DNA from 3 places in the Actinosynnema sp. NPDC020468 genome. Region 3 is predicted to be linked to each of the others. Evidence: riboswitches for the same ligand, from Rfam matches in the RefSeq annotation. Region 3 holds a riboswitch; each other region holds the start of a gene.
What was found. Region 3 has a riboswitch for S-adenosylmethionine ahead of thrC (threonine synthase). Riboswitches for the same ligand answer to the same signal wherever they lie in the genome.
Positions count from the first base shown of each region.

Region 1: linked by a shared signal. The riboswitch ahead of AB0G50_RS12150 (aminotransferase class V-fold PLP-dependent enzyme) and the one ahead of thrC (threonine synthase) in region 3 are both predicted to bind S-adenosylmethionine.
Region 2: linked by a shared signal. The riboswitch ahead of AB0G50_RS07750 (ATP-binding cassette domain-containing protein) and the one ahead of thrC (threonine synthase) in region 3 are both predicted to bind S-adenosylmethionine.

Region 1 covers NZ_JBFAEO010000013.1:55,304-65,760, reverse strand. Annotated here, with positions in the region: gene AB0G50_RS12165 (multidrug effflux MFS transporter) at 1-894, opposite strand, end outside; gene AB0G50_RS12160 (RluA family pseudouridine synthase) at 1,063-1,947, opposite strand; gene lspA (signal peptidase II) at 1,989-2,570, opposite strand; gene AB0G50_RS12150 (aminotransferase class V-fold PLP-dependent enzyme) at 2,593-3,909, opposite strand; SAM riboswitch class IV at 3,954-4,068, opposite strand; gene AB0G50_RS12145 (potassium/proton antiporter) at 4,177-5,658, opposite strand; gene AB0G50_RS12140 (M28 family metallopeptidase) at 5,831-6,760, shown strand; gene AB0G50_RS12135 (DUF167 domain-containing protein) at 6,757-7,041, opposite strand; gene AB0G50_RS12130 (TetR/AcrR family transcriptional regulator) at 7,034-7,585, opposite strand; gene AB0G50_RS12125 (SRPBCC family protein) at 7,623-8,072, shown strand; gene AB0G50_RS12120 (sigma-70 family RNA polymerase sigma factor) at 8,131-8,673, shown strand; gene AB0G50_RS12115 (sigma-70 family RNA polymerase sigma factor) at 8,816-9,385, shown strand; gene ileS (isoleucine--tRNA ligase) at 9,858-10,457, opposite strand, start outside.
Region 2 covers NZ_JBFAEO010000006.1:170,871-181,327, forward strand. Annotated here, with positions in the region: gene AB0G50_RS07730 (ABC-F family ATP-binding cassette domain-containing protein) at 1-701, opposite strand, end outside; gene AB0G50_RS07735 (4-(cytidine 5'-diphospho)-2-C-methyl-D-erythritol kinase) at 731-1,696, opposite strand; gene AB0G50_RS07740 (MetQ/NlpA family ABC transporter substrate-binding protein) at 1,843-2,652, opposite strand; gene AB0G50_RS07745 (methionine ABC transporter permease) at 2,685-3,341, opposite strand; gene AB0G50_RS07750 (ATP-binding cassette domain-containing protein) at 3,368-4,378, opposite strand; SAM riboswitch class I at 4,587-4,680, opposite strand; gene rsmA (16S rRNA (adenine(1518)-N(6)/adenine(1519)-N(6))-dimethyltransferase RsmA) at 4,740-5,642, opposite strand; gene AB0G50_RS07760 (transglycosylase family protein) at 5,802-7,247, opposite strand; gene AB0G50_RS07765 (TatD family hydrolase) at 7,535-8,359, opposite strand; gene AB0G50_RS07770 (DUF397 domain-containing protein) at 8,482-8,649, opposite strand; gene AB0G50_RS07775 (helix-turn-helix transcriptional regulator) at 8,660-9,520, opposite strand; gene AB0G50_RS07780 (hypothetical protein) at 9,588-9,842, shown strand; gene rsmI (16S rRNA (cytidine(1402)-2'-O)-methyltransferase) at 9,865-10,457, opposite strand, start outside.
Region 3 covers NZ_JBFAEO010000001.1:342,340-352,796, forward strand. Annotated here, with positions in the region: gene AB0G50_RS01610 (ferredoxin) at 1-40, shown strand, start outside; gene nadD (nicotinate-nucleotide adenylyltransferase) at 218-811, shown strand; gene rsfS (ribosome silencing factor) at 882-1,295, shown strand; gene AB0G50_RS01625 (histidine phosphatase family protein) at 1,292-1,906, shown strand; gene octT (diglucosylglycerate octanoyltransferase) at 1,903-2,628, shown strand; gene AB0G50_RS01635 (DegV family protein) at 2,640-3,488, shown strand; gene AB0G50_RS01640 (ComEA family DNA-binding protein) at 3,773-4,291, shown strand; gene AB0G50_RS01645 (DNA internalization-related competence protein ComEC/Rec2) at 4,383-6,680, shown strand; gene AB0G50_RS01650 (hypothetical protein) at 6,677-7,144, shown strand; gene thrC (threonine synthase) at 7,202-8,464, opposite strand; SAM riboswitch class I at 8,476-8,600, opposite strand; gene holA (DNA polymerase III subunit delta) at 8,698-9,681, shown strand; gene rpsT (30S ribosomal protein S20) at 10,071-10,331, opposite strand.

The sequences.
Region 1 (10,457 bases), on a different contig from region 3:
GGCCAGGCCTACCGCCAGCAGACCCAGGCCACCCGCCACGGCCGCCACCAGCCCGATCCGCAGCAGGCCGCGCGGCATGATCCTGCCCGTCAGCCAGGTGTTCACCGCCCCCGACAGGAAGATCGCCGCCGAGTTCGCCCCGAACACCAGGCTGAACTGCTGCGGCGTCAACCCGAACACGCCCTGGAGCACGAACGACGCCCCCGCCACGTACCCGAACAGCGACCCCAGCGCGAACGCCGACGCCAGCGCGTACCCCAGGAACACCCGGTCCGCGAGCAGCCCGCGGAACACCCGCAGCGTCCCCGGCACGTTCGCCGGCCGCCGCCGCTCGGCGGGCAGCGTCTCCGGCAGCCACGCCGCCAGCGCGACCAGCAGCAGCACCCCGAACACCGCCAGCACCACGAACGTGCCCCGCCACGACGCGAACCGCAGCACCTGGCCGCCCAGCACCGGCGCCACGATCGGCCCCATCCCGTTCACCAGCATCAGCAACGACATGAACCGCGCCATCGCCAACCCGGAGAACAGGTCGCGCGCCACCGCCATCGCGATCACGAACCCGGACGCCACGCCCAGGCCCTGCGCCAACCGCAGCCCGGACAGCGCGAGCACCGACGGCGCGAACGCGCACACCAGCGACACCACCACGTAGCCCGCGATGCCGATCAGCAGGGGTTTTCGCCGCCCCCACGAGTCCGACAGCGGACCGACCACCAGCTGCCCGACCGCCATCCCCACGATGAACGTCGTCAGCGACAGCTGCACCTCCGACTCCCCCGCGCCGAACTCGGCCGCGATGGCCGGGAACGCGGGCAGGTAGGCGTCGACGGACAGCGGCCCCAGGCAGCACAGCACGCCCAGGAGCCCGATCAGACCGGCACGGCTCCGCACTTCATCCCCCGATGACCCTCCGCCGGCCGCCGGACTGGCGAACCGGGCGTGAGCCGGGGCGGTCGGCGCGGTCGTCGGGACCGGGACACGCGAGGTCGGCTCACGTGGATCACGGTAGCGAGGGGGTACGACAATCCCGGAACGGAATTCGCCGCGGGCGGACGGTGCTCAGCCCTCGGCGCGCAGCAGTTCCAACGCCTGGGACAGGTCGGCCGGGTACTCGCTGGTGAACTCGACCCACTGGCCGTCCGCCGGGTGGTGGAACCCCAGCGTGCGGGCGTGCAGCCACTGCCGCGTCACGCCGAGCCGCTTGGCCAGCACCGGGTCGGCGCCGTAGGTCAGGTCGCCGACGCACGGGTGCCGCAACGCCGAGAAGTGCACCCGGATCTGGTGCGTCCGCCCGGTTTCCAGGTGCACGTCGAGCAGCGACGCGGCCCGGAACGCCTCGACCACCTCGTAGTGGGTGATGCTCGGCTTGCCGTTGGCCATCACGGCGAACTTGTAGTCGTGCTTGGGGTGCCGGTCGATGGGCGCGTCGATGGTGCCCTTGATCGGGTCCGGGTGACCCTGCACGAGCGCGTGGTAGAGCTTGTGGACCGTGCGCTCCTTGAACGCGTGCTTCAACGCGGAGTAGGCGCTCTCGCTCTTGGCCACCACCATCACGCCGGTCGTGCCGACGTCCAGCCGGTGCACGACGCCCTGCCGCTCGGCCGCGCCGGAGGTGGAGATCCGCTTGCCCGCCGCCGCGAGCCCGCCGACGACCGTGGGACCGGTCCAGCCGGGGCTCGGGTGCACCGCCACGCCCACCGGCTTGTCGACCACGATCACGTCGTCGTCCTCGAACAGCACCTCGAGGCCCTCCACCGGCACGGCCTGCACCTGCACCGGCCGCTCGGGCTCGGGCAGCGTGACCTCCAGGACGGAGCCCGCGATCAGCCGGTCCGACTTGCCCGCGGGCCGGCCGTCCAGCACGACGTCACCCGAATCGGTGAGCGCGGCGACGACCGTGCGGGACAACCCGAGGAGTTTCGCCAGTCCGGCGTCGACGCGCATCCCGTCGAGTCCGTCGGGCACGGGCAGCGTCCGGTAGCCGCTCACGCCTGGTTCTCCGCCTTGTCCTGGTCCGCCGTGCCCGAGTCGCTCTTCTTGACGATCTTGGTGCCGTCGTAGTCCCGCTGGCGCAGCGCCATCAGCACGATCAGCGCGCCGCCGACGCAGATCGCCGAGTCGGCGAGGTTGAACACCGGGAAGAACGTGCCGTACGGCTCGACCACCGACACGATGTCGACCACGTGCCCGCGCAGCGGACCCGGGCCGCGGAACAGCCGGTCCACCAGGTTGCCCAGCGCGCCGCCGAGCACCAGGCCGAGCCCGACCGCCCAGCCGACCGACCGCAGCTTGCGCGCGATCCACAGGATGAACCCGACGACGCCGAACGCGATCAGCGCCAGGATCACCGTCCAGCCCTCGGCCAGCCCGAACGCGGCACCGGAGTTGCGGATCAGCGACAGGTAGACCAGACCGCCGAACAGCTCCACCGGCGGCTTGTTCTCCAGGTCGGCCACCGCCAGCACCTTGGTCAGGATGTCCAGCGCCAGCACCACCGGCGCGATGACCGCCAGCAGCAGCACGCGGCGTTTGGGCTGCGGTTCGGTGGTGGTCGGCTCTGTGCTCACCGAACCATTGTCCAACACGCGCTCAGTGCAGGAACGGCGGGAGTGCGCGGTCGTCCTCCAGCGGCGCCCAGCGACCGTCCTGGATCGCGTAGCGCCACTTCGGACCCTCGGCCACGAGCGACCGCAGCGCCGCGACGAACCGGTCCACGTGCTCCGCGGTCGAGCCCAGCCCGAGCGAGGCCCGCAGCGCGCGCTGCCCGTCGGTGAGCCGGTTCACCGCCACGTGGGCGCAGAACGCGCCGTCGCGCACCCCGATGCCGTGCTCGGCGGACAGCGCCGCGGCGAGGAACCCGGCGTCCTGACCGGTCACCACGAAGCTGACCACGCCCACCCGGTCGTGCTCGGGGCCGAACAGCGACAGCTCGTGCGCGCCCGGGACGGTGGCGAGCCCGGCGCGCAGCCGGCCCAGCAGCTCGCGCTCGTGCGCCTCGGTCTGCTCCCAGTGCCTGCCCAGCACCTCGCACGCGACCGCGAGGGCGTGCACGCCGACCACGTTGGGCGACCCGGCCTCGTGCCGCTCGGGCACCGCCGACCACGCCACGCCCAGCCGGTCGCCGTGGTCGGTGACCCGCGCCGTGGCGCCGCCGCCGACCAGGTACGGGTCGGCGGCCTGGAGCCAGTCGGACCGCCCGACCAGCACGCCCGCGCCCAGCGGCGCGTAGATCTTGTGCCCGGAGAACGCGACGTAGTCCACGTCCAGCGCCTTCACGTCGATCGGCCGGTGCGGCGCGAGCTGCGCGGCGTCCAGCGCGATCCGCGCGCCGTGCCGACGGGCGACCGCGGCCAGCTCGGCGACCGGCCACACCTCGCCGGTCACGTTGGACGCGCCGCTGAGCACCACCAGCCGCGGCCCGACCGGCGTCCGCGACAGCGCCGCGTCCAGCACGCCGGCGGCCCGCGAGGCGTCGGCGGGGGTTTCGATCCGGTGCACGTTCGGCCCGCGCCACGGCAGCAGCGCGGCGTGGTGCTCGGTGTCGAACAGCACCACGGAGGTGTGCCGGGGCAGGCTGCGGGCCAGCAGGTTCAGCGCGTCGGTGGTGTTGCGGGTGAACACGACCGCGTCGCTCTGCCGGGCGCCGAGGAACTTGCGCACCGACGCCCGCGCCTGCTCGTAGACCTTGGTCGACACCTGCGAGGCGAAGCCCGCGCCCCGGTGCACGCTGGCGTACCAGGGCAGCAGCTCGTCGACGGCGTCGCGCACCTGCTCCAGACACGGCGCGCTGGCCGCGTGGTCGAGGTTGGCGTACTGCACCCGCGCGCCGCCGACGACGGGCACCCGCAGCGCGGAGCCGACGACGCGGGGCAGAGCGGCGATGGAACCGGGAACGGCGACGGTCATGACAAAACCCTCCGGGGAGTCCGGGACCCCACGTCGGAGAGAGGAGCCCGCGCTTGCCCAGACGCCCTGCGCGTCAGGCCTGGTCCTCACCGAGGGCACCCCACCGCGGAGGAGGGTTGCCGGCCAGCAAGCTCGGGCTTGACGCTGGCACTCATGACCTGCCGACAACGTTAACCGACGAACCACCGGCCGCCAACCCGCGCCCACATCCTGGGAGTCCCCAGCTCACCACCGGACCACTCCCACCCGACCGTCCGGAATGGACGGTCACGGCACACCGGCGTCGCCCTTCCAGCGGGCGAAGCGACCCGCCCGGTCCACGGCCCGGATGCGGTGCTCGGCGGCCGTGCGGACCTCCTCGGTGCACACCACCAGCAGCTGGTCGTGCTCCTGGAGCCGGGTGGTCGACAACGGCGTGAAGCCCTGGGTCGAGCGGACCACCAGGCTCACCGCCGCGCCCACCGGCAGCCGCAGTTCCGACAGGTACACGCCGTGCAGCCGCGAGCCCTTCTGGATCCGCACCTGCAACAGCTCCGCGCCCATCTCGTCCAGCACCGACGAGTCGACCTGCACCTCCTCGGCCTCGCCGCGGCGCACCAGCCCGAGCCACCGCGCGACCAGCGGCAGCGTGCTGCCCTGCACCACCGTCAGCACCACCACCAGCACGAACACCGCGTCGACCAGCCGACGCGCGCCCGGCACCCCCTCGATCAACGGGAACAGCGCGAACACGATCGGCACCGCGCCGCGCAGCCCGGACCACGAGATGAACACCTGCTCGCGCCACGGCACCCGGAACGGCAGGCAGGCGGCCAGCACCGACAGCGGCCGGGCCAGCAGCACCAGCACGGCGCCCGCGACCAGCGCCGGCACCAGCACCTCCAGCACCCGCGACGGCGACGCGTAGAGCCCCAGCAGCACGAACAGCCCGATCTGGGCGATCCACCCGAGCCCCTCGGCGAACGACAGCGTGTCCGACCGGTGCGGCAACCGGGCGTTGCCCAGCACCAGCGCCGCGATGTACACCGCGAGGAACCCGGACGCGTGCGCCAGGTCGCCGACCGTGTAGGCCAGCAGGCACACCGCGACCGTGGCCAACGGGTACAGGCCGGTCGACGGCAGCGCGGCCCGGCGCAGCGCCACCCCGCCCAGCCACCCCAGGGCGATGCCCACCACGGCGCCGGCGACCAACTCGTAGACGATCAACAGCGGCGCGGTCCAGGTGATCGCCTCCGCGGACGACAGCAGCACCACGGCGATGTACACCGGCGCGTCGTTGAGGCCGGACTCCAGCTCCAGCGCGCCGATCAGCCGCTTGCCGACGCCCACACCGCGCAGCACGGAGAACACCGCGGCCGCGTCGGTCGACGACAGCACCGCGCCCCACAACAGCGCCGTGCGCCAGTCGAAGCCCAACAGGTAGTGCAATCCCACGCCGGCCACGAGGATCGAGACGCCGACGGACACAGTGGACAGTGCGAGCCCGATGCCCAGCGCCGGCCGCACGGCCGACCACCGGGTGGTCAACCCGCCCTCGGTCAGGATCAGCACCAGCGCGACGGTGCCCAGCGACCGGGTCAGGTCGGCGTCGGAGAACTGGATGCCCAGCACCGACTCGCCGAGCAGGACGCCGATGCCGAGGTACAGCAGCAACGAGGGCAACCCGAGCCGGGTCGACACCCGCACCGCCACCACGGCGATCAGCAGTACAGCGGCCCCGATGCCGAGGTAGACCGTGACACCACCCACTCACCCTCCCCGGGGTTTCACTCGACGGTGGGGCCATTCTCCCTGGTACCACCGATTTGGACTAATCCGGCACACGCGCAGCGTCACCAGCCGATCGAACCTATCCACCTCATGCGAAACCGTGCATGTTGATGTGCGCACCAGTCCTCCACTTCCCTGCGGGAGAACTACCGTGAAACTGCGCACGATCACCGTGACGCTCGCCGTGCTCCTGTCGAGCGCGGCCACCGCGAACGCCGCGCCACAAGCGGCGGCGCCGAACATCTCGCTCGCCGCCGTCCAGGCGGACCTGGCCCAACTCCAGAGCATCGCCAACTCCAACGGCGGCAACCGGGCGCACGGCAAGCCCGGCTACCTGGCGTCGGTCAACTGGGTGAAGTCCAAGCTGGACGCCGCGGGCTTCACCACCCGCGTGCAGTCGTTCACCAACAGCGGCGCGACGGGGTACAACCTGATCGCCGACTGGCCCGGTGGCGACGCGAACAACATCGTGATGCTGGGCGGCCACCTGGACAGCGTGGCGGCCGGTCCGGGCATCAACGACAACGGCACCGGCTCGGCGAGCATCCTCGAGGTGGCGCTGGCGGTGAAGGCCACCGGCTTCACCCCGACGAAGCACCTGCGCTTCGCCTGGTGGGGCGCCGAGGAACTGGGCCTGGTCGGCTCGACGTACTACGTGAACTCACTGTCCACAAGCGACAAGTCGAAGATCAAGTCGTACCTGAACTTCGACATGACCGCGTCGCCGAACCCGGGCTACTTCGTGTACTCCGCCTCGGGTCAGCCCACCGGCTCGGCCGCGCTCCAGCAGGCGCTCCAGGCCTACTTCACGTCGATCGGCGTGCAGACCGAGCTGACCGTCGTCGGCGGGCGCTCCGACCACGCGGCGTTCGCGCGGGCGGGCATCCCGGTCGGCGGCACGTTCAGCGGCGCGGAGGGCACCAAGACCGCGGCGCAGGCGCAGAAGTGGGGCGGCACGTCGGGTCGCGCGTTCGACCCGTGCTACCACCGCGCGTGCGACACGTCGTCGAACATCGACAACACCTCGCTCGACCGCCAGGCGGACGGCATCGCGAGCGTGCTGTGGAAGCTGGCCGCCTAACCCGCGTCCAGCAGTCGCTCCAACGTCGTGAGCGCGTCGGCCGGGGCGGGGTCCACCCGCACGACCTTGTCCCGGCCGCGCTCACCCGCGACCACCGACACGTCCTGACGCCGCACGCCGAACGCCTTGGCCAGCACCCGTCGCACCGCCTCGTTCGCCTTGCCCTCCACCGCCGGAGCGGCCACGGCGACCACCAGCGCGCGCTCGTCCCAGCGCCCGCCCACCGCGTCCCGCCGCGCGCCGGGCTTGACCCGCACCGCGAACCGGAACCCGTCAGCCACGCGTGATCAACGCGGCCAGCGTCTCCTCCAGCAGCACGCCGCGACGGCCCAGCACGGCGGGCACCCTGGTCAGCAGCTGCGCCTGCCCGAGGTAGGCGGAGTAGGCGAGCACCGCCCGGCTGCGTGCCGCGTCCGGCGGGAAACCCAAGGCGGAGAACAACTCCACCAGGTAGTCGACGCGCCGCCCGGTGACCCGGGCCAGCACCGGCGCGACCGCCGGGTCGTCCGCGGCGGCGAGCAGCGCCAGCTCGATCGCGCTGTCCCGCTCCCGACCCAGGACGACGCCGAACAGCGCCCGGAGCTTCCCCTCCGGCGTCGCGTGCACGTCGGCCAGCGCGATCACCGCCTCGGTGTGCTCGCGCTCCCAGCGCTCCAGGGTCGCCTTGAGCAGCGCCTCCCGGTTGGGGAAGTGCCAGTACGCGCTGCCCTTGGTCGCGCCGAGCCGCACCGCCAGCGGTTCGACGGCCACCGCCGCGACACCGCCTTCGGCCAGCGCCCGCAGCGCCACCCCGGTCCAGTCCTCCCGAGTCCGTCGTGTCCGCACGGTTCCGTACGCTACCGTACGGACAGGTTCCATACGGATGCGTACGGAGGTCGTCGTGGTGGAGAACGTGCACTTCCGGGCACTGCCGACGGACGGGGTGGTGGAGCACCTCGCCGACCTGTGGCCGCGCCGGTGGCCGAAGCTCGTGCTGGACCGCCCGCCGGGGGTCGGCGCGACCGGCGGCCACGGCTTCGTCCGCTACACGTGCACCGCGCACGAGCCGGGACGTCGGATCGAGTTCGCCTTCGACCCCCGCGTCGGGTTGCACGGCACGCACGCGTTCGAGGTCGTGCCCGGCGGTCTGCGGCACGTGCTGCGCGGCCGGACGACGGGGTGGATGCGGCTGGGGTGGCCGCTGGCCGTCCGGTGGCTGCACGACGCCCTCGTGGAGGACCTGCTGGACAACGCGGCGACGTTCGCCGGCGTGCCGCCCGAGCGGCCCGCCCGCTGGTCGTGGTGGGTGCGGGTGCTGCGCCGGCTGCGCTGACATCCACAACACCTCCCCTCGTCCGTCTCACCTGTGCCGGGGAACGAGGGGAGGGTTCGTGACGCCGGAAGACTCCTTCAGCGACTTCTACCAGCGCGAACGCACGAGGCTGCTGCGGTTCGCCGCGGTGGTGTCGCCGCACCTGGACCACGAGTCCGCGGTGCAGGAGGCGTTCGTCGGCGCGTGGCGGCACTGGCCCACCATCGACGAGACCCGCCGCCGCGCGTGGATGGTGAAGACCATCCGCAACCTGCTGGTCGACCAGTCGCGGCGGCGCGAACGGCCGGGCGAGGTGACCGACGAGGTGGCCGCACGCCACCGGGGCACGTTCCGCATACTCGTGCAGCGCGACCGGGACCCCGAGACGTGGCAGGAGCTGAACAGCACGTTCGCCGCCATCGCGGACCTGCCCGACCGGCTGCGCACCGCGCTGGTGCTGCGGTTCTGGGACTTCGGCGACGACGAGATCGCCGACGTGCTGGGTTGTCGGCGGGAGACCGTGCGGCGGTACGTGACCGAGGCGCGGGCCCGGATCAGCGAGGTGGTCGGCAACCAGGAGCGGCGGGCGCGCCGGTCCCGGCGAGGGGAGGGACGGTCGTGACTGCGCGAAACGCCGTCGGACCGGGCCGGAAGGGAGGACGCTCGTGAGTGACGAGACCGAGCCGCTGGCACGGTTGCGGCGGGAACTGGTCGAGGCGATCCCGGAGGATCCGGCGCCCGACGAGCTGGGAGTGGCGGCGATCATGGCACAGGGCTCCGCGCCGGACCGGCACGCGTCGTTGATCAACGCGGCCCGCGGCGGCGCGAAGGGCGCGCTCGACGCGCTGGTGGCGGAACTGACGCCGCTGGTGTGGCACGTGGCGCGCGGCAACGGACTGGACCGGGCGACCACCGAGGACGTGGTGCAGACGGTGTGGCTGAGCCTGCTCCGCCACCTGGACCGCCTGGTCGAGCCGCGCGCGGTCGCGGGCTGGCTGATCGTGGCCACCCGCCGGGAGGCGCAACGGGCGTGGCGCGAGGCGAACGGCAAGGCCGCGCTCTCCGACGACTCGGCGCTGGACGTGCCGGAAACCCGGTGGCTCCCGGAGTCCGAGGCCCTGCGCAACGACCGCGACCGCAGACTGTGGCAGGCGTTCGCCACGCTGCCGAGGCGCTGCCAGGAACTCCTGCGGCTGACCGTCCTGGCAGGCCGCGCCGAGTACCGCGTGGTCGCCGAAACCCTGGCCATGCCGCGCGGCAGCATCGGCCCGACCCGAGGCCGCTGCCTGGCCACCCTGCGCGCCACGCTCGAAGAGGAAGGCGACCTCCGGTGACACCGGAACGCCCACCACGCCACGCACCCGACCCGAAGGCGGCCCCGATGACCACGCCACACCGATCACCCGGCCACACCCGAGGGCCGTCGCCGGCGAACACCACGACGCCGAACCGGACCACCGACCACCCGGCCGCGCGTCGTTCCACGCCCGCAGGCGGTCTCCGGTGAGCGCCACCGCGCCCCACCGGGCGAACGCCGAGGTGCCCGCCGCGTCCCGTGCCGGAGCCGGAGGCGATCCGCCGGCGACCACGACCCACGGGTCCACCGACCACCCGGCCACGTCCCGCGCCACACCACGAACGCGGCCCCCGGCGACCACAACCCACCCGGCCGCGTCCCGTGCCAGACCCGAGGGCGGTCACCGGTGAGCGCCGAGGAGGCCGTCGAGCGGCTGGTGGACGTCGTGGACCCGCCGCCGGAGCGGTTGGTCCACGACGTCCAGGTGCTGCTGGCCCTGGAGAGCTCGCTCAGGCGCGGGTGACCGACACCCGGACCTTCGCGCCGTCGCCCACGGTGCCCTCGGACCCGCCCTCGACCGGCCCGTAGGCCACCGCCGAGGTCAGCGTCTCCGACGCCACGAACTCCTCGAACGCGCGCACCTGCGCCACCACGTCCTCGGGCAGGTCCAGCACCAGCGAGATCCGGTCCGACACGTCGAGGTCGGCGTCCTTGCGCGCCTGCTGCACCACGCGCACCAGGTCGCGCGCGACACCCTCGGCGGCCAGCTCGTCGGTCACCACCGTGTCCAGCACGACGAGACCGCCGCCGCCGGGCAGCGCCGCGGTGGCCGCCGGGTCGGTCGCCACCAGCCGCTGCTCGTACTCCGACGGCAGCAGCGCGAGCCCGGCCGCGACGACCGCGCCGTCCACCTCGGCCCAGTCCCCCGCCTTGACCGCCTTGATCACCTTCTGCACGTCCTTGCCCAACCGGGGCCCGGCCGCGCGCGCGTTCACCGCGAGCTGGAAGTGCCCGTGCGCCGCCACGTCCGTGGTCAACGACACCGCCTTCACGTTCACCTCGTCCCGCAGGATCCCGGCGAACGGCTCCAGCGACGCCACCTCGTCGGC
Region 2 (10,457 bases), on a different contig from region 3:
CGGGCCAGGTTGCGGCGCTTCTCCTCGAGGGTGTCGGCGAGCCGGCCGCGCTCGGCGCGGGCGAAGATCCAGTCCGCGTAACCGCCCTCGTACTGCTCGACCTTGCCGCCGACGACCTCCCACGTGCGCGAGCACACGGTGTCCAGGAACCACCGGTCGTGGGTGACGACGACGAGGGCCGTGCGGCGGGCCAGCAGGTGCTCGGCCAGCCAGCGGACGCCCTCGATGTCCAGGTGGTTGGTGGGCTCGTCCAGCACCACCAGGTCCAGTTCCTGCACCAGGGCGGCGGCCAGCGCGACGCGCCGGCGTTCGCCACCGGACATGGTGCCGACCGGGGAGTCCAGGCCCAGCGCGGTGATGCCGAGACCGTCCAGGATGGACCGGACGCGCGCGTCCGAGGCCCACTCGTGCTCGGCGTCGAACCCGAGCGGGTCGATGACCGCGTGGCGCACGGTCGACCCCTCGGCCAGCTCGGTCCGCTGGGTCACCACGGCCATCCGCAGGCCCCGGGTTTGGCTGACCCGGCCCTCGTCCGGCTCGGCGAGCCCGGCGAGCACCTCCAGCAGCGTGGTCTTGCCGCCTCCGTTGAGCCCCACCACGCCGATGCGGTCGCCCTCGCCGACACCGAGCGACACGCCCTCCAGCAGGGGGCGCACGCCGAACGACTTGGAGACCGCTTCCAGGTTGACCAGGTTGGCCATCGACCGTCTTTCCTCGTAGAAAAGGGTTGCTACGCGTGCACTTCGGGCGGTGTCGGACGCGAGGTGTCCTCGGTGCCGACCACCCGGGCGCCGTGCACCGGCCCCTGCGCCACCCGGACCGTGCGGCACACGCCCGCGCCGGCCAGTTCCGCCGCCACCCGCACGGCCGCGTCGCCGTCGGTGCACAGGAACGCGCACGTCGGCCCGGAGCCGGACACCATGCCGGCCAGCGCGCCCGCGTTCACGCCCGCGCGCAGCGTCCGGCGCAGGTTGGGCCGCAGCGACACGGCCGCCGCCTGGAGGTCGTTGCCCAGCAGCAGCGCGAGTTGCCGGGGGTCGCCGGAGGCCAGCCCCTCCAGCACCGCCTCGGCCGCGCCGACCCGGGGCGGGTCGCCCTCGGCGCGCAGCCGGTCGAGTTCGGTGAAGACCTCGGGTGTGGACAGTCCCTGCCGGTCGAACGCCAGCACCCAGTGGAACGGGTGGCGGGCCAGCACGGGCACGATCTGGTCGCCGCGGTCGGTGCCGAGCGCGGTGCCGCCGTAGAGCGCGAACGGCACGTCCGCGCCGAGCTTCGCGGCGACCCGGGACAGCTCGTCCCGGGTGATCTCGAGCCGCCACAGCGACGCGAGCCCGACGAGCGTGGCCGCCGCGTTCGCGCTGCCACCCGCCATGCCGCCCGCCACCGGGATGCTCTTCTTGATCGACACCCGGACCTTCGGGTCCTCGGGGTCGCGGCCGACGTGCGCGGCGAGCGCCCGCACGGCCTTCCACGCGAGGTTGCCGGGCCCGGCGGGCACGTCGTCCGCGCCCTCGCCGTGCACCTCGACCCCGGGTTCGTCGGTCGCCGCCACGGTGACCTCGTCGGTCAGCGACAGCGCCTGGAAGATCGTCACCAGGTCGTGGTAGCCGTCGGCGCGTGGGTCACCGACGGCGAGGTGCAGGTTCACCTTGGCCGGGACGCGGACGGTTACCGGGGGTGGGACTACGGCGAGCACGCCATGAAGCCTACGGGCGTTCGAGGGGTGCTCGCTCCCACCCGCCTCCGACCGGCGCTTTTCCCCCTCGCGGAGGCCGGCGGGGGCGGTCGGGGAAGCGCGAAACCCCCTCCGGCGGGCCGGAGGGGGTTTCGGGCGCGATCGGGTCAGACGGCCAGCACCGAGCCGTTGAACTCCTTGGCGATGTAGTCCTTGACCTGCTGGGACTGGAGCAGCGCGAGCAGGTCCTTGATCCGCTTGTCGTCCTTGAGCTCGGCCCGGGTCACGAGGCCGTTCGCGTTCGGGTTGCCCTCGGCCTTCTCCAGCACCAGCGCGTCGGTCGCGGGCTTGAGGCCCGCGTCGATGGCGTAGTTGCCGTTGACCACCGACGCGTCGGTGTCCTCCAGCGAGCGGGGCAGCTGGGCCGCCTCCAGCGTGACGAACTCCAGCTTCTTCGGGTTGTCCGCCACGTCCGCGACGGTGGCCGTCTTCTCCGTGCCGTCCTTGAGCTTGATCAGGCCGTTGGCCTGGAGCAGCCGCAGGCCGCGCGCCTCGTTGGCCGGGTCGTTGGCCAGGCCGACCTTCGCGCCGGACGCCAGGTCCGCGAGCTTCTTGATCTTCTTGGAGTACACGCCCAGCGGCTCCAGGTGGACCGGGCCGATCCACTCCAGCTTCGCGTTGCTCGACGCCTTGAACGTCTCCAGGTACGGCACGGTCTGGAAGTAGTTGGCGTCGAGCGAGCCGTCCACCAGCGCTGTGTTCGGCTGGACGTAGTCGGTGAACTCCACGACGTCGATCTTGAGGCCCTTGTCCTTGGCGAGGTTGTCGGCCACGTAGCGCAGGATCTGCGCGTGCGGGACCGGGCTCACGCCGACCTTGAGCGCCGCGTCGGGGTTGCTCGCGGCGCCTCCGGTCTGGCCGCTCCCGCAGCCGACCGCGGTCAGCAGCACGGCGAGGAGGGCAGCACGAATACGCATGACTTTCCTTTGTGTCGAAATACAGCGGCGGTCTAGAGCGAGGCGGTGCGGCGGCGGTCGACCGCGCGCGAAAGCCTGGTGAAGCCGAATTGGATCAAGGTGGCGATGACGGCGAGCGCCGCCACGGTCGACCACATGTACCGGTCGTCGAAACCCTGGTAACCCCGGCGCACGGCCAGGTCGCCGAGCCCGCCGCCGCCCAGCACGCCGGCCATCGCCGAGTAGCCGAGCAGGGCGATCGCGGTCACGCCGATCGCGTTGATCAACGCGGGCAGCGACTCGCGCAGCAGCACGGCGCGCACGATGCGCAACGTCGTCGCGCCGGTCGTGACGGCGGCTTCCACGACGGCCACGTGCACCTCGGACAGCACGTTCTGCACGAGTCTGCCGACGAACGGGATCGCGCCGAGGGACAGCGGCACGATCGCCGCCTCCGGCCCGATCGAGGACCCGATCAGCGCTCTGGTGAGCGAGGTCAGCAGGACGAGCAGGACGAGGAACGGCATCGAGCGGCCGAGGTCCACGACGAACCCGAGGAGCTTGTGCACCCACCGGTTCGGTCGCAGCCCACCGGGAGCGGTGAGCTGCAACCAGATTCCGACCGGGATGCCGAGGACCGTGGCGATCACGGTCGCGGCGGCCACCATGTACAGCGTCTGCCCCGTCGAGGGGATCAGCTCGCCGAACACCTTGGGCCAGGGTGTTGCTGGTCTCACTACGCGGCTACTCCCTGAGGACCCTTCGGCGTCCGGCGCACCGCGCCACCCGCGTCCGAGATCCACTCCAAGGCCGAGTCCGCCCGTTCGCCGGTGAGCCCGACGCGGAACCGCGCGACCGGCGTCTCACCGAGTCGGGTCAGCCCGCCGCCCAGCAGGCTCAGCTCGACGCCGAACCTGCTCGTGGCCTCCGGGAGCAGCGCGCCGACGGCCGCGAAGCCGACCAGCACGACATCCGCCACCCGGTCGAACTTCGTTTCCACGCCCGGGTTCTGGTCCACCGCGGGCAGGAGCGAGGAGGCCGTGCGGCTGTCCGCGTCGGACACCAGGTCGAGCACCTTGCCGTGCTCGACGACTCGGCCGTTGTCCAACACCGCGACGTCGTCGCAGATCTTGCGCACCACGCCCATGTCGTGCGTGACGACGAGGACGGTCACCCCGAGTTCGGCGCGGGCGCGGTCGAGGACCGCGAGCACCGAACCGGTGGTTTCCGGGTCCAGGGCGGAGGTGGGCTCGTCGGCCAGCAGCACCGAGGGGCTGGCGGCCAGGGCGCGGGCGACCGCGATCCGCTGGCGCTGGCCACCGGAGAGCTGGTCCGGGTAGGACCCCGCCTTGTCGGTCAGGCCGACGAGGTCGAGGAGTTCGGCGACGCGGGTGCGGCGCTGGGGGCCGGGCACGCCGGCGGATTCCAGCGGCAGCGCGACGTTGCCCGCCGCGGTGCGCTGACGGAGCAGCGAATCCCCTTGCGGCACAACGCCGATCTGCCGGCGGGCGGCGCGCAGCGCGGGGCCGCCGAGCGAGACGAGGTCGGTGCCGTCGACGCGGATCGCACCGCTGTCGGGGCGCTCCAGCAGCGCGACGCAACGGGCCAGTGTGGACTTGCCGGAACCGCTCGGGCCGACGACGCCGAGCACGGTGCCCGCGGCGACGTCGAGGTTCACGCCGTCAAGCGCGCGAACCTGGCCGGTACTGCCCGGAAAGGACTTGGTGAGGTTTTCGACAGTGATCACGTTTTCGCTCCACGACTGCACGCGGCGGCACACGCTCATGGCGTGCGCGACCGACAACTCCAGCTCAGATGGTTGTCCTGCGGATTAGGACGCGAAGATCGGAAAAAGAGGTGCGCCTACGCGGAGAAGCTGCGACAGCCGGACACAGTGCGGCGACCGTGGTCGACGACTCGCCGTCTGGTGAGCATTCGCATCCTGGGCACGTGATCCTCCATCGGTCCTGGCTGAAGCACCTGCCCCCGTGGGGAGGGTGGTTGCTGCGGCGTCGTAGAGCCAGGTCTCTCGGCCGCTCGGGATGGCAGCACGAGTACACCTGACGGACACCGAGAAACGCAAGCCCGGTTGCGGATCGTCCGTCAAATCACACTTTCGGCCGAAGGATCGGCGGCCGGTTCGATGAGGCAGCCTCGGCTATCCGGACGAAATCACCGACCGCCAACTGCTCTCCACGCTCGCCCGGATCCACACCCGCGGCGGTGAGCAGCCTCTCGGCCTCGGGCGCCCCGCCGGCCCAACCGGACAGCGCCGCCCGCAGGGTTTTCCGCCGCTGGGCGAATGCCGCGTCCACCAACGAGAACAGCACCTTCTTGTCCACAGTGGACAGAAGGTCGTGCCGGTCGAACGCGACGAGCGCGGAGTCCACGTTGGGCACCGGCCAGAACACCGAGCGTGACACCGGACCGGCCCGACGCGCGTCGGCGTACCAGGCGAGCTTGACGCTGGGCACGCCGTAGACCTTGCTGCCGGGTCCGGCGGCCATCCGGTCCGCGACCTCGGCCTGGACCATCACGAGGCCGGTGCGCAGGCTCGGCAGCTCGGCCAGCAGGTGCAGCACCACGGGCACCGCGACGTTGTAGGGCAGGTTCGCCACCAGGGCGGTCGGTTCGAGCGGCAGCCGGTCGCGGGTCACCCGCATCGCGTCCGCGTGCACCACGTGGAGGTTGGGGGCGAGAGAGGGCGCACGCTCGGCGGCGGTGGCCGGCAGCCGGGTGGCGAGCACCTCGTCGATCTCCACGGCCACCAGGGCGCGACAGGCGGGCAGCAGGGCCAACGTCAGCGAGCCGAGGCCGGGACCGACTTCGAGCACCACGTCGTCGGGGGTCAGCGAAGCCGCCGAGACGATCTTGCGAACCGTGTTGGGGTCGTGCACGAAGTTCTGACCGAGCTTCTTCGTGGGTCGGATGTCCAGCTCGGCCGCAAGCCGACGGACGTCAGCCGGCCCGAGGAGCTGACTCCCCGGGCCGGTCGAAGAAGCATCACTCATAGCTGGGCATTCTCCACCACGGCGTCCGAGCCGCTCCCGCGAGGCCGCGTCGGCGTCTGGACTGAGCCAATCCGCCCCGCGCGCAGCGCCGGGCGGATTCGCGAGGGAAGACGCCGACTTCAGGCGGCCTCGCCCGCCGCGACGGAGTCGCGGCCAGTGTTACGGCAAGCCCAACTTCGCTTGGCAGGCGGGCCACGCCGAGTAGCCGCCGCGGGCGTCGCGGACCTTCGTCGCGATCGCGATCTGCTGCTCGCGGGACGCCTGATGCGGGTACGCGGCGTACGCGCTGCCGCCGTAGGCGTCCCAGGTCTGCTTGTCGAACTGGAGGCCGCCGTAGTAGCCGTTGCCGGTGTTGATGGCCCAGTTGCCGGTCGCCTCGCACTGCACGAGCCGGTCCCAGTCGCCGCCGTCGGACACCGGCGGGGTCGCGGTGACCTTGGTGCCGATCTTGACCTTCTTCGGCTTGGCTTCCTTGGTGACCTTGGAGCCCAGCTCCTCGCGGCCGGTCTCCTTGCCGTTCGTGGTGGACACGCGGTAGGTCTTGATGACCTCGCCCGCCTCACCCGGCTCGACCACGACCTTCTCGCCCTTGGCGAGGGTGTCGTCCTTGGTCTCCTCGACCGGCGGCGCGACGGACTCCGTCACGTTCACCACCGAGACGCCGGTCCGGCTGATGTGGACCTCGACCCCGTTGGTGATCTTGAGGTCGAGCGCCGCCTCCAGCTTGTCCTCGGCGCCGATGGTGAGCTTCTGCTCCTTGAGCAGCTCGTCCACGGTCAACGCGGTGGTCTTGATCTGCTTCGGCTCGTTCGCGCCGTCGAACAGCGTGATCGTCTTCTGGCTCTTGACCTGGAGCGACAACCCGGACAGCGGGACCGCCATGTCCCGGTTCTCCGAGACCCACGCGCCGTTGTCGTCGATCTTGAGCTGGTCGAGCGCCTCGTCCACGGTGACCGAGTGGACCCAGCCCTCGCGGGACTCGCCGTCGACGGTGGCCTTGACGAGCCGGCCGCGGTCGAGCGAGATCTTGCCGCCGTCGCCCACCTTCGCCGACGGGGCGGGGCTCAGCGCGTCGTGCTCGCCGACCGCGATGCCCTCGTCCTGGAGGATCTCGCCCACGGTGGACTCGTAGGTGTGGACCGTCTTCGTCTCGCCGTCGATGTCGACCGTGACGGCCTTGTCCATCGCGAACGCGGTCGCCGCGCCACCGCCGATGGTGACCAGCACGGCCGCGACGGCGGCCTTGAGGAAGCGCTTCTTCCACTTCCGGGAGGCCTCGACCATGGCCGCGGGCGGGGCGTCCGGCCGCTCGGTGAGCAGCGTGCCCGCGACCCGGTCCTGGGAGACCTCGTCCGGGATGATGATCGGCGGCAGGAACGTCGTCTCCGCGTTGATCAGCCTGATCAACTCGTCCACGTCGACGTTCGCGCTCGCCAACAGGTCGTCCGCGTCAGGCCCGAGGACCTCGAGGACGTCGTTGGGGGTGATGCTGAAGACCGTCGTGTCCCACTCGGACGGCTCGGGTCTTTCCAGCAGACCGGTGGCCGTCGCGGGCGACGTCTGCACCGGTGTGAACCAGTCGGTGTCCTCGTTGAACGAGTTCACGGGTTTCCTTACCTCCTGAAGGCGCAAAGCCTCGCTTCACGCTCGTTCGCCATCGGTGGTCAGCTCGTGATCCAGCCGGCAGCTCCCGCGCTTTCGCTCGTCTTCTCGCTTCGGTCAGTACCCGCCCCGACAACGGGTGAGCCCACCGGATACAGGGGGCACGGTCACGGGACCGTAACGGAGGTCGCGAGGTTGCGCAAACACCCCCGGGGGATCTGTGAGTTGGCTCACCCCATCGGGGGACTAGCTCGCTCTGCCGTTTGGAGTAACCCGGGCTACTGCTGCGCTCAGTTACGCAGGTTGAAGACCCGTTCCGCATTTTGGGTGACAGTTGACGCGAGGAGGTCGACTTCGGTGTCACGGAGAGTTGCAAGGTCGCGGAGCGTGTAGTTCACGCAGTACGGCTCGTTGGGCTGCCCGCGGAAGGGGTGCGGGGTCAGGAACGGCGCGTCGGTCTCCACCAGCAGGTGCTCGTCGGGCGTCCACCGGGCGGCTTCGCGCAGGTCGTGGGAGTTCTTGAAGGTGACCGGACCCGCGAACGACAGCACGAACCCCCGGTCCACGCACCGGCGCGCGAAGTCGAGATCACCCGAGAAGCAGTGGAACACCACAGTGGACGGAGCGCCCTCCCGGTCGAGGATCTCCAGCACGTCGTCGTGCGCCTCCCGGTCGTGGATCATCAACGGCTTGTCGACGTCCTTGGAAAGCCGGATGTGCCAACGGAAAGCCTCGTGCTGGTCCTCTTTGGACGAGTAGTCCCAGTAGTAGTCCAACCCGGTCTCCCCGACCGCGACCACCCGGGGCTGACGAGCCAGTTCGGCCAACTCGGCCTTGTCCGCGTCCCCGAACCCGGTGGTCCGCGTCGGGTGCACGGCGACGGCCGCGAACACCCGCGGATCCCACGTCGCCGCCTCCGCAGCCCACCGCGCCGAGGCGAGGTCGTCCCCGACCGTGATCACCCGGTCGACCCCGGCGAGGTTCGCCCGGTCGAGATAACCCTTCACGTCACCGGCCGTCTTCGCGCCGCACGCGTCGAGGTGCGTGTGCGCGTCCACGACGGGCGTCGGCAACGCCTCGGGCAGGGGAGGCAACTCCCCACGTTTCCTGCTCACCGCACCATGATCCCGGCAGGCGTGGTTCCAGTCCACGCCGGCCCGACCTCTCGCGCGCGCCCGCGTAGTAGTGGGGAGCGGCGGGGTCGGACGCCGGCGCGGACCGACGGACCGACGGACGGTCAGAGACCGCGCACCAACGCCCGCCAGGAAGCGGCGGGGAACTCCAGGTGAGGTGCGCTCGGATTCTTCGAGTCGCGGGTGAGCACCTTGGTCGTGCTGAACGCGACTTCGACACAGTTGCCGTTGTTTGCGCTGTAGCTGCTCTTGATCCACTGGACGCCGGACACGGGAGCCTCCCTAGTGTGACTTGGTCTTGAGCAACGCAAGGCTGCGCTGGGTGGACATCGCCACCGACTGCAAGTTGCGCGAAGCCATCTTATAAGTCCGGACGTCGTCCTGGTCTTGGACGTAAACCGCGCCATCGAGCCGTTCGGAGTAGGCGATCGAGCGCGCGTGGTCGAAGTCGAGGATCACCATCGGGCCGGTGGTCGCGGTGTGCGGGCCGTCTTCGGGGCGGAGGACTTGAATTCCGATGTTCGGCCGTTGCGCCATCTCGTGCAGGTGCTTCAGCTGCTCCTGCCGGATCTCCGGTGTGCCGACGTTGAGCCGCAGCGCCGCCTCGCCGATCACCGCCTGGAGTCGGAGCGGCTCCTCCTCGGTGAGGCGGTTGGCCCGGGTCAACCGGAAGGACGCGAACCTGTCGGCGTGGTCGCGCCGGACGAAACCCGTCGCCTCGGTGATCGCCTGGGCGTACGCCTCGGTTTGCAGCAGACCCGGGATCACCATCGGTTCGAACAGGAACTCACTGCCCGCCAAGCCTTCCAGGCCCACGAAGGTCTTGAACCAGTCCGGCACGAGGTGGGTCCACGGCGCCCACCACGTCTTGCCTTCGCCATTGCCGGTTAGGGAGATCAACCGATCGATGTCGTGTCGGGACACACCGTAGAACTCCAGCAGCACCAGGATGTCCTCGGGCATCTGCTGATAGCGGCCGTTCTCCATGCTGCTCAACTTCGCCCGGGCGATCCCGGTCGACTCCTGGACCTGTTGGGGCGTGATCGCCACCTGCTTGCGGTGGTTGGCGAGTTCCACACCGATCAGCCAGCGCAGCGCGGACGGGTCATTGCGAGCGGTCATGAAACACATCTTGCCGCACAAGTCGCCATTCGAGGTTCACTCTATCGTGCGATCCTTGCACCCAAACATTTGGCGCTACCGTCGTCACATGGGATTGCAGCCGGAATTGGAATCAGCAATGCAAAACTCCGCGCCGAAGGTCTTCGCGCTGGTGGGCACGCCGAAGTCGCCGGACGAACCGGCGTATGTCGGCTACGGGTTGGAATTCCGGGAACCCGCGCAGGCCGTTTTGTGCATTGAAGGGGACACGTGGACGGGGGACAGCGCGGAGGCGTTGCGGGACTTGCACCAGGTGATCGCGGATGCCCGGATCGTGTGGCTGCCGCTGGAGTCGACGGGGTGACGGGGTTGGCCCGGCACCCGGGCTAGGAGCTGATCGCGGCGTCGTACAGGGCCTTCTTGCTGACGCCCGCCGCCTCCGCGACCTCGGCCGCCGCCGACTTCATGCGTTCGCCGTCGGCCACCCGCTGCTTCACCTCCGCCACCAGCACGTCCATCGACGGCGCCTCGGTCGGCGCGGCACCGGACAGGACCACGGTGATCTCGCCCCGGACACCCTCCTCCGCCCACGCGGCCAACTCCGCCAACCCGCCGCGCCTGACCTCCTCGTAGGTCTTGGTCAACTCGCGGCACACCGCGGCCCGACGGTCGGCGCCCAGCACGTCCGCGGCGTCGGCCAGGGTCGCGGCCAGGCGGTGCGGCGACTCGAAGAAGACGCACGTGCGGGGCTCGGTCGCCAACCCGAGGAACCACCGCCGGCGCTCGCCCTGCTTGCGGGGCGGGAAGCCCTCGAAGCAGAAGCGGTCCGAGGGCAGGCCGGAGACGGCCAACGCCGTGGTCACCGCCGACGGGCCCGGCACGCACGTCACCGTGATGCCCTCGTCCGCGCACGCCGCCGCCAGCCGGTACCCCGGGTCCGACACGCTGGGCATGCCGGCGTCGGTCACCAGCACGACCG
Region 3 (10,457 bases):
CCGCGACGACGACGGGTCGGTGCTGGCTCCCCAACTGTGAGATCCGCGTCATGGCGGGTGGTCTCCCGCGTCACACCCGTGCGCGGCCACCCGCTCGGGGTGCGGTCGCGCCACGTCGGCGGCCGCCTCCCCCAGGGCCGTGGGCGCACGCGGTGTGCGGGTGGTCACTCGGGGAGTTCACGGCCACCCGCACATCGCCGAACTACTCTCACTTCCCATGTCCAACCGCCGGATCGGCGTCATGGGTGGCACCTTCGACCCGGTGCACCACGGCCACCTCGTCGCGGCCAGCGAGGTCCAGGCCCGCTTCGACCTCGACGAGGTCGTGTTCGTGCCGACCGGCCGGCCGTGGCAGAAGGTCGAGCACGAGGTGAGCGCCGCGGAGGACCGCTACCTCATGACGGTCATCGCCACCGCGTCCAACCCGAGGTTCTCGGTGAGCCGGGTGGACGTCGACCGCAGCGGGCCGACGTACACCTACGACACGCTGAGCGACCTCAAGGCCACCCACCCCGGGGACGACCTGTTCTTCATCACCGGCGCGGACGCCCTGGAGCAGATCCTGGGGTGGCGGCGCGCCGACGAGATGTTCGACCTGGCCCACTTCATCGGTGTCACCCGGCCGGGTTACGAACTGGACGACCGGCACCTGCCCAAGGGATCCGTGTCACTCGTGGAGGTGCCCGCGATGGCCATCTCCTCCACCGCCGTGCGCGCCCGCACCGCCGCCGGGCTGCCCGTGTGGTACCTCGTGCCGGACGGCGTCGTGCAGTACATCAGCAAGCGGCGGCTTTACTCGGTGCCGGACTAGTCCCGGACGCCGGTACCCTCATTGACTCGTGCGGGTGTATAGGCGCCCGCCGATGGTGATGAGGAGCAACGTGGCAGCCACCGACGAGGCACGACGGTTGGCGCTGGTCGCCGCGAACGCGGCGGCAGACAAGAAGGCGCACGACGTGATCGTGCTCGACGTGTCCGACCAACTGGTGATCACCGACTGCTTCGTGATCGCCTCCGCGCCCAACGAGCGGCAGGTCGGCGCGATCGTGGACAACGTCGAGGATCAGCTCCGCGAAGCGGGCCGCAAGGCGGTCCGCCGTGAGGGCGCACGGGAAGGTCGCTGGGTCCTGCTGGACTTCGTGGACGTCGTCGTGCACGTCCAGCACGTGGAGGAACGCAGCTTCTACGGCCTCGAGCGGCTGTGGAAGGACTGCCCGCAGATCGAGTTCGACGGCGGGCAGCCGCAGGACGAGGACGCGGTGGCCGCCGAGGTCGACGAGGCCGCCGGGGCATGACGCTGAACCGGCTCGTGCTGTGGCGGCACGGTGAGACCGACTACAACGCGACCGGCCGGATGCAGGGCCACTACGACTCGGAGCTGACCGGGACGGGGTGGAACCAGGCCCGGTTCGCGGTGCCGGTGCTCAGCGGGTTCGCGCCCGAGCTGGTGGTGGCCTCCGACCTGCACCGCGCGCGGGACACGGCCGGGGTGTTCACCGAGGCCACGGGCGTGCCGCTGCGGGTGGACCCGCGGCTGCGCGAGACGAACCTCGGCAAGTGGCAGGGGTTGACCGGCGAGGAGATCGAGGCCGAGTGGCCCGGGATGCTGGGCGCGTGGCGCACCGACGCGTCGGTCTGCCCGCCGGACGGCGAGACCCGCGTGCAGGTCGCCGAGCGCGCGCTCGCCGTGGTGCGCGAGGTGGACGAGGAGTGCTCCGACACCGTGCTGCTGTGCGCGCACGGCGGTCTGATCAGCGCGTTGACCGGGCGGCTGCTGGAGCTGCCGGCGGACCGGTGGGCGCTGTTCGGCGGCATCGGCAACTGCCACTGGACGGTGTTCACCCGGCGACCCTCGGGTGACGGGCGCTGGCGGCTGTCGTCGTACAACGCCGGCACCACGCGGTGAGGCTGCTCGTCCTCGGCGACTCGCTGACGTTCCACGGGCCGGAGGGTCCGCTGCCCGCCGACCACCCCCGGCTGTGGCCGAATGTGGCGGCGTCGGCGCTGGGCGGGCACGCGGAGCTGGCGGCGGGGTTCGGGTGGACCGCGCGGGACGCGTGGTGGTCGTTGACCGGGGACCCGCGCGTGTGGGCGTTGTTGCCGCACACGGACGTGCTGGTGCTCGCGGTCGGGCACATGGACACGCTGCCGTCGCCGCTGCCGCCGTTCCTCCGGCAGGGCCTGCGCTACCTGCGGCCGGACGGGGTGCGCCGGCGGGCGCGGGCGGCGTACCGGGCCGTGCAGCCGGTGCTGTCCCGGGTGCTGCCGCAGGTGGCCCTGTCGCCCGCGCGGACGGTGCGGTACCTCGACCTGTGCGTGCGCGCGGTGCGGGCGTTGCAGCCGGGGATCCGGTTCGTGGGCATGACGCCGTCCGTGCACCGTTCGGCGGCCTACGCGTCGGTGCACCGGGGTCGGGCGGCGGCCGAACGGGCGGTGCGGGCGTGGGCCGCGCGGGTGGACGTGCCGCTGCTGGACGTGCCGCCGCTGGTGCGTGAGCACGTCGTCACGCGGCGCGGCAACCCCGACGGGTTGCACTGGGGTTGGGAGGCGCACGCGCTGGTCGGCGCGGCGATGGCGGATCTGATCGGGTCCGTGGCGGTGGACCGTTCCGAGACGGACGGCACGTAGTCTCGCTATTCGTGTCCACCACGATCGTCACCGACTCCACGGCGTACCTGCCCGAGGGGTTCGCCGAGCGGCACGGCATCCGGATCGTGCCCCTGCACGTCGCGGTGGACGGCACGAGCATGCTCGACGGGGTCGACTTCGGGCCGGTCGAACTGGCGTCCGCGCTGGGCGAGCACCGGCGGGTGACGACGTCGCGGCCGACGCCGGGCGAGCTGGCCGAGGTGTACCGGTCCGTGCTGGCGGACGGGGCCGAGGCGATCGTGTCGGTGCACCTGTCCCGCGACCTGTCGGGCACCTGGGAGGCGGCGCGGCTGGCGGCCGAGGAGGTCGACCCGACGCGGGTGCGGGTGGTCGACTCGCGGGCCACCGGGATGGGGCTGGGTTTCGCCGTGTTGGCCGCGTGCGCCGCGTCGGGTGGTGGTGAGGCCGCGGCGAGGGCGGCGCGGTCGGCGGCGTCCCGGATCCGGATGTTCTTCTGCGTGGAGACGTTGGACCACCTCAGACGCGGCGGTCGGATCGGCGCGGCGGCGGCGCTGCTGGGCACCGCGTTGGCGGTGAAACCGCTGCTGCACGTGGACGACGGTCGGATCGTGCCGTTGGAGAAGGTGCGCACGATGGGGCGCGCGGTCGGCCGGCTGGTGGACCTGGCCGCGGCGGCCGCCGGGTCGGGTCCGGTCGGGTTGGCGGTGCACCACCTGGCCGCGCCCGAGCGCGCGGCGGAGTTGGCGACCCGGTTGGACGAGCGGGTGCCGGGGTCGACCGGGTGCCTGATCTCCGAGGTCGGAGCGGTGATCGGGGCGCACACGGGCCCCGGTGTGCTGGGTGTGGTCGTGCTGCCGGGTGACGTCGACCAGGGCTAGTTGTCCACAGCCCTCCCAGTTGTCCACAGTTCGCGCATTGCCTCCTTGCCGGCGGCTCGACCCGGCCTAATGTCGAGTCCATGTCCGACACCAATCCCGATTCCCCGACCGAACGCCTCCGCGCCGTGATGCACCGGGAGCGCGGAAAGCACCGTGCCACCGACGCGCCCGTCGTCGTGTGGGCTTCCAGTGAGGGCGGAAGTGATCCGCCGCGCGTTCTGCCGCGTTTTCTGAACCGGTGGATTCCGGCGTCCACGAAATCCCGCCGCGCGGTGTGCGCGGGTGTGGTGGCGGGTGCCGTGCTGGCCGCGATCTGGGCGGTGTGGTGGCGTCCGCCGCCCGCCGAGCCACCGCCGAACCTGCCCGTCGCCGCGATCACGTCGGTGTCGAGCGAGCCCTCTCGGGTGGTGGTCGACGTCGTGGGGGAGGTGCCGACACCAGGCCTGGTCACGGTGCCGAGCGGTGCGCGGGTGGCGGACGCGGTCCAGGCCGCGGGCGGCGCGAAACCGGGCGCGGACCTGGCCGGGTTGAACCTGGCCCGGAAGGTCGTCGACGGCGAGCAGATCCCGGTCGGAATTCCCGCGTCCGCCGGGAACGAGGGCACGCCCACCGCGCCCTTGAACCTGAACACCGCGACCAAGGACCAATTGGACGCCCTGCCGGGCATCGGCCCGGTCACCGCTCAGCGCATTGTCGAACGCCGTCAGAAACGCGGTCCGTTCACGTCCGTCGAACAACTCGGCGAAATCGAGGGGATAGGCGACACCCGGCTGCAACGCCTGGGTGAACTCCTCCGCGTCTGACCCTCATTTCTGCGTCCGTCGTCCGGCCCTGTCCGCCTGCCCTCGTGCTCCTGGTCGCCGCCAGGAGTCCGCCCTGTCGGGAGTCCACCGCATGAATCCCCGTCTCCACCTGGTCCCGACCGCGCTGGCGGTGTGGGGTCTCGCCCTCGCCGGGCTGTTCTCGACCTGGTGGGTGGCGGTGGCCGTCGGTCTGCTCGCCTCGGCCGGGGGAGCGCCGCCGCTCCGCCGGCACCGACCGGCGGCCCTCGCCCTCGCCGTGACGGCGCCGGTGGCGGCGGGCTGGATCGGGTTCACCCTGCACCAGTCCGCGCACCACCCGCTCCGCGCGGAGTACGGCCGACCCACGACCCTCCACCTGGAACTGGAGGAGCGGCCCCGGGGCGTCCGCACCGCCGGGTTCGGCTCCCGGCCCGGCGGGGTCGACCTGGTCGTGGCGCGAACGTCCACTTCGGACGGTGCGCGGGTGGTCGTGCTGGCGCCGGCCGATTCCTGGCGGTCGCTGTTGCCCGGTCAGGAGGTCACCGCCTCGGGCACGCTCGCTCCGACCCGGGCCGGTGAGCTGTCGGTCGGGATGCTCCGGGTCCGCGGTCCGCCGAAGGAGGTCGGTCCCGCGCCGGTGTGGCAGCGGGTCGCGGACCGACTCCGGAAAGGGCTCCGGGAGGTGTCCGGCGCCCTGGACCCCGAGCCCGCCGGTCTCCTGCCCGCCCTGGTGGTCGGTGACACGGAGGGTTTGTCGCCCAGGGTCGTGGACGAGTTCCGGACGGCGGGGTTGTCCCACGTGCTCGCGGTGAGCGGCGCGAACCTGGCGATCCTGTGCGGGGCGGTGCTGTTGCTGCTCCGGCTGGTCGGGGTCGGACCGCGGACCTGCGCGGCCGGTGCGTCGATGGCGCTGGTCGGGTTCGTGCTGCTGGCCGGTCCGGAGCCGAGCGTGCTGCGGGCGGCGGTGATGGGCGCCGTGGCGTTGCTCGCGCTGGTCCTCGGGCGGGAGCGGTCGGCGTTGCCGGCCTTGGCCGCGTCGGTGGTCGTCCTGGTGCTCTACGACCCGGAGTTGGCCGCCGATCCCGGGTTCGGGCTGTCCGTCGTGGCCACGGCCGCGCTGGTCCTGCTCGCACCGCGGTGGGCCGCCGCGCTCAAGGAACGCGGTGTGCCGGTCGGTATCGCCGAGGCGTTGGCGGTGCCGGTCGCGGCCAGTCTCGCCACCGCGCCGCTGGTGGTCGGCCTCACCGGCCAGGTGAGCCTGGTGTCGGTGCCCGCCAACCTGGTGGCGGGTCCCGTGGTCGCGCCGGCCACCGTGCTCGGCGTGCTGGCGGCCGTGCTGGCGCAGGTGCACGAGGGTACTGCGCGGGTATTGGTCGAGGTCGCGGGGCCGGCGATGGACTGGTTGGTGCTGGTGGGTCGGCACGCCGCTCGGGTGCCGGGCGCGGCGGCGCACTGGCCGGACGGGTGGCTCGGCGGCGTGCTGCTGGCCGTCGTGCTGGCGGTGGCCTGGGTGTTGCTGCGGCTGAGGCGGATTCGGGTGCTGCTGGTCGCGCTGGTGCTGGGCGCGGTGCTGGTGACCGTGCCGGTCGAGGTGGTGGCGCCCCGGTGGCCGCCGAGCGGGTGGGCGGTCGTGGCCTGCGACGTGGGCCAGGGCGACGCGGTCGTGCTCGCGACGGCCGAGCGGGACCGGGCGGTGTTGATCGACACCGGGCCGGACCCGGTGCCGGTGCTGGCGTGCCTGCGGCGGCTCGGGGTGCGGCGGATTCCGTTGGTGGTGCTCAGTCATCTGCACGCCGACCACATCGGCGGGTTGGCGGCGGTGCTCGCGGACCAGCGGGTCGGCGCGGTGGCGGTCGGGCCGGCGCGGCGGCCGGGGTGGGCGTGGGAGCAGGTGCGCGAACAGGCACGGGGCAGTGGGGCCCAGGTGGTCGAACTGGAGGTGGGCCGGCGGTTGGGTTGGCCGGGGTTGGAGGTGGAGGTGCTGGGGCCGCGGTCGGTTCCGGCGGTGGGTGAGGAGAACACGGCGGTCAACGACGCGTCGGTGGTGCTGCGGGCGTCGACCGCGGCGGGCCGGGTGTTGCTGACCGGCGACATCGAGTTGGCCGGTCAGGCCGACCTGCTCGGTGGGCACGTCGACCTGCGGGCCGACGTGCTGAAGGTGCCGCACCACGGGTCGCGGTACTCGGCGCCGGAGTTCCTCACGGCCGTGAGGCCGCGGGTGGCGCTGGTGAGCGTCGGGGCGGGCAACCGCTACGGCCATCCCAGCGGGCCGCTGGTCGACTTGCTCGGCCGGGCGGGCGCGCTGGTCGCACGCACCGATCAGGACGGCGACACTGCCGTCCTGCCAGGCCCGGACGGGCCGCGGGTCGTCCGTCGGGGCGACCCCGTTCACAAGGGAGGAAAACCATGAGGGACAACGGGGTGTGGGTCCGGCTGCACGTGGGCTGGGAGCCCGGCGCGCGGGGCAGGGCGCTGGCCTGGACGCTGTGGCAGCCCGGCTACCGGCCGGAGTCGTGGCCGACGGAGGAGTTGCGGCCGTCGTTCGTCTACTACGTGTGCGAGGACCTCGCCGCCGGAGGCCGGGGCCTGGTGGCGCGGGCGACCGTCACGAGTCTGCTGAACACGGCCGAGGCGCCGTCGGCGGAGGAGGCGTACCGCCTGGTCGCCGACAACCTCTTCGACGACGACCTGGCGATACCGCCGGACGACTGGCATTCCCACCGCTACAACAAGGTGAAGGCCGACGCGCCGTGGCCGCAACGGCTGACCGCGTGGCGGATAGCGACCGAGCCGTTCGGGCCGCAGCTGTTGCCGCCCGGTCGGATGAGGTTCCCGCGTAGCGGGTGGCTCAGGACCGCGGAGTTGGCGCTGTGACCGACTCCGCGGGTCCCGCGGCGCGTTCGCCCCCTGGTCGTCCGGTGCGGTCGGCGCTCAGTCGCGCAGGGCGTTGATGACGGCCTCGGCCGACGGCGGCACGGTGGCGCGCGGGCCGATGTGGTCGGCGACCGCGTCGAGCGTCTTGAGGCCGTCGCCGGTGATCAGCAGGACGGTCTCGGCGTCGGGGTCGATCTGGCCCGTCTCGACGAGCTTCTTCGCGGTCGCCACGGTCACACCGCCGGCGGTCTCCGCGAAGATGCCCTCGGTGCGGGCCAGGAGGCGGATGCCCTCCACGACCTCCTCGTCGGTGACGTCCTCGATCTTGCCGCCGGTGCGGCGGACGACGTCGAGCGCGTACGGGCCGTCGGCGGGGGCGCCGATCGCCAGCGAGCGGGCGATGGTGTCCGGGCGGACCGGGGTGACCACGTCGTGGCCCGCCTTGTACGCCGAGGAGACGGGGGCGCAGCCGGTGGCCTGCGCGCCGTAGACCTTGTACGGGGTCGCGTCGACCAGTCCCAGCTCGCCGAACTCGCGGAACGCCTTGTCGACCTTGGTCAGCAGGGAGCCGGAGGCGACGGGGACGACGATCTGCTCGGGCAGGCGCCAGCCGAGCTGCTCGGCGACCTCGTAGCCGACGGTCTTGGAGCCCTCGGCGTAGTAGGGGCGCACGTTGACGTTGACGAACGCCCAGTCCTCGTGCTCGGCCGCGAGTTCCTGCGCGAGGCGGTTCACGTCGTCGTAGTTGCCGTCGACGGTGATCAGGTTGCCGCCGTACACGGCGGTCATGAGGATCTTCGCCTGCTCCAGGGAGGAGGGCACGAGCACGACCGACTGCCAGTCGGCGCGGGCCGCGGCGGCGGCGACGGCGTTGGCCAGGTTGCCGGTGGACGGGCAGGCCAGCACGGTGAAGCCCAGTTCACGGGCGGCGGCGAGGGCGACGCCCACGACGCGGTCCTTGAACGAGTGGGTGGGGTTGCCGGTGTCGTCCTTGACCCACAGCTTGCGCAGTCCGAGCGCCTTGGCCAGGCGGTCGGCCTGCACGAGGCGGGTGCTGCCGGGGTTGAGGTTCGGGTGCGACTCGACGGTCGCGGGCACCGGGAGCAGGCCGCGGTAGCGCCAGATGGACTGAGGGCCGGCCTCGATGTCCGCACGGCTGATGCCGCCGAAGTCGTAGGCGACTTCCAGCGGCCCGAAACACTCGTGACAGGCGTATTCCGGAGCGAGAGGAGTCTGGTGACCGCACTCCCGGCACGACAGGGCGCGTGCGGGGCCGAGGTCGAAGGAGGTGGTGGCCGGAGGCACACTGACAGCAGTCATCGCGAGGTATCTCCTCATCTGTCCCGCCAAGCGGGTCGGAATTGGCACCGTGGTCGTCAGACACGCCAAAGGCGTGCTGAAACGACGGGTTGCCGGGGCTTCTTCGGGCCGATCCCTCTGCCCCTCTGGATGAGCGGTATGAAGTTGTGGCACCCAAGGTACGTCACGGGGCTCGATCGAGGCCAGTGACGTCCGTCATCCGGAGCAGGGGCGACCGTGGGAGGATCGCGGCCGTGAGTGCAGCCGCTGTCGCGCAGGAGTCCGTGCACCTGGTCGTCGGCGAGGAGGAGTTGCTGGTCGAACGCGCCGTGCGGGACGCCCTCGCGGTGGCGCGCAAGGCTGATCCGTCCGCCGACCTGACCCGGGTGCGGGTGACCGACCTCACGCCGCCCGAGCTGGCCGAGCTGGTGAGCCCGTCGCTGTTCGCCGAGGGGCGGGTGATCGCCCTGGAGGCGGCGCAGGAGGCGGGCAAGGAGATCGCCGACGCGGTGATCGCCTACGCGAAGTCCCCTGCGGACGGTGTGACGCTGGTCGTCGTCCACACCGGAGGCGGGCGGAGCAAGGTCGCCAAGGAGTTGCCCGCAGCGCTGCGGAAGGCGGGCGCGGTGGTCGTCGAGTGCCCGAAGATCACCAAGCCCGCGGAGCGGGAAGCGTTCGTGCGCAACGAGATCCGCTTGGCCGGCGGCAAGGTGGACGGTGACGCGGTCGGCGCGCTGATCGAGGCGGTGGGGTCGGATCTACGCGAGTTGGCGGCGGCGGCGTCGCAGCTCGTGTCCGACACCGGCGGCAAGGTCGACGCCGACGCCGTGCACCGGTACCACCGGGGGCGGGCCGAGGTGACCGGGTTCGCGGTGGCGGAGAAGGCCGTGATGGGTGATCGCGCGGGCGCGCTGGAGGCGTTGCGGTGGGCGATCAACCTCGGGGTGCCGCACGTGCTGGTGGCGGACGCGTTGGCGGACGCCGTGCGCACCGTGGCGCGGGTGTCGGCGGTGGGCCGGGGCGACCCGTTCAAGCTGGCGGGTGAGCTGGGCATGCCGCCGTGGAAGGTGAAGAAGGCGCAGGCCCAGTCGCGCGGCTGGGACGGCGAGGGGTTGGCGACGGCGATGTCCGTGGTGGCGGGGCTGAACGCGGACGTGAAGGGCGTCGCCGCCGACTCGGGGTACGCGCTGGAGCGGGCGGTGCTGCGGATCGTCGCGCTGCACGGCGGGCGCCGCTGACCGCTGGGTGCCGTTGACCACCGGGTGTCGCTGACCGCTGGGTGTCGCCGACAGTCTGCGGTCGCTGATCGCCGGGTGCCGCTGACCGCCGGGTGCCGCTGACCGCCGGGCGCTGCCGCCAGTCGGTGATCGCCGGCCGCCGGGCGTTCTGACTGGCGGTGTCGGGTGACGGTGGGCGTCTGCGGGCGGTGGGCGTTGCCGCGCTGTGGAGTGTCGTTGTGCGTCGGGTCGGCGGAGGTGCCGGCGAGGCCGATCGGGGCGGAGCGCCGGGCGTACTGGTGTGCCGGGGCGCTGAACTCCGAACGCTGAGCCCCGAGAGCGCTGGACGCCGAAGCGCCGCCCTCGTGGTGAGGGCGGCGCTTCGGAAGCCTGGACTCAGATCGTGGTGCTCAGATCTGGTTGGCGCGTCGGGCCAGGGCCGACTTCTTGTTGGCGGCCTGGTTGGCGTGGATGACGCCCTTCGTGACGGCCTTGTCGAGCTTGCGGGAGGCCTCGCGGGCCAAGGCGACGGCCTTGTCCTTGTCGCCGGCCTCGGCGGCCTCACGGAACTTGCGGATCGCGGTCTTCAGCGACGACTTGACGGCCTTGTTGCGCAGGCGCGCCTTCTCGTTCGTCTTGATCCGCTTCAGCTGGGACTTGATGTTCGCCACGCGAAAGCCACCTTTTCCTCGGTCTCGGAGTCGTACCGCGCTTGTCACCGGCTCCGCCCCCTGGATCGGGGCGGGTTTCCTCCACAGCGGAATGCCGCGCGGTACGGCAAGGAAGGGTATCAGGGC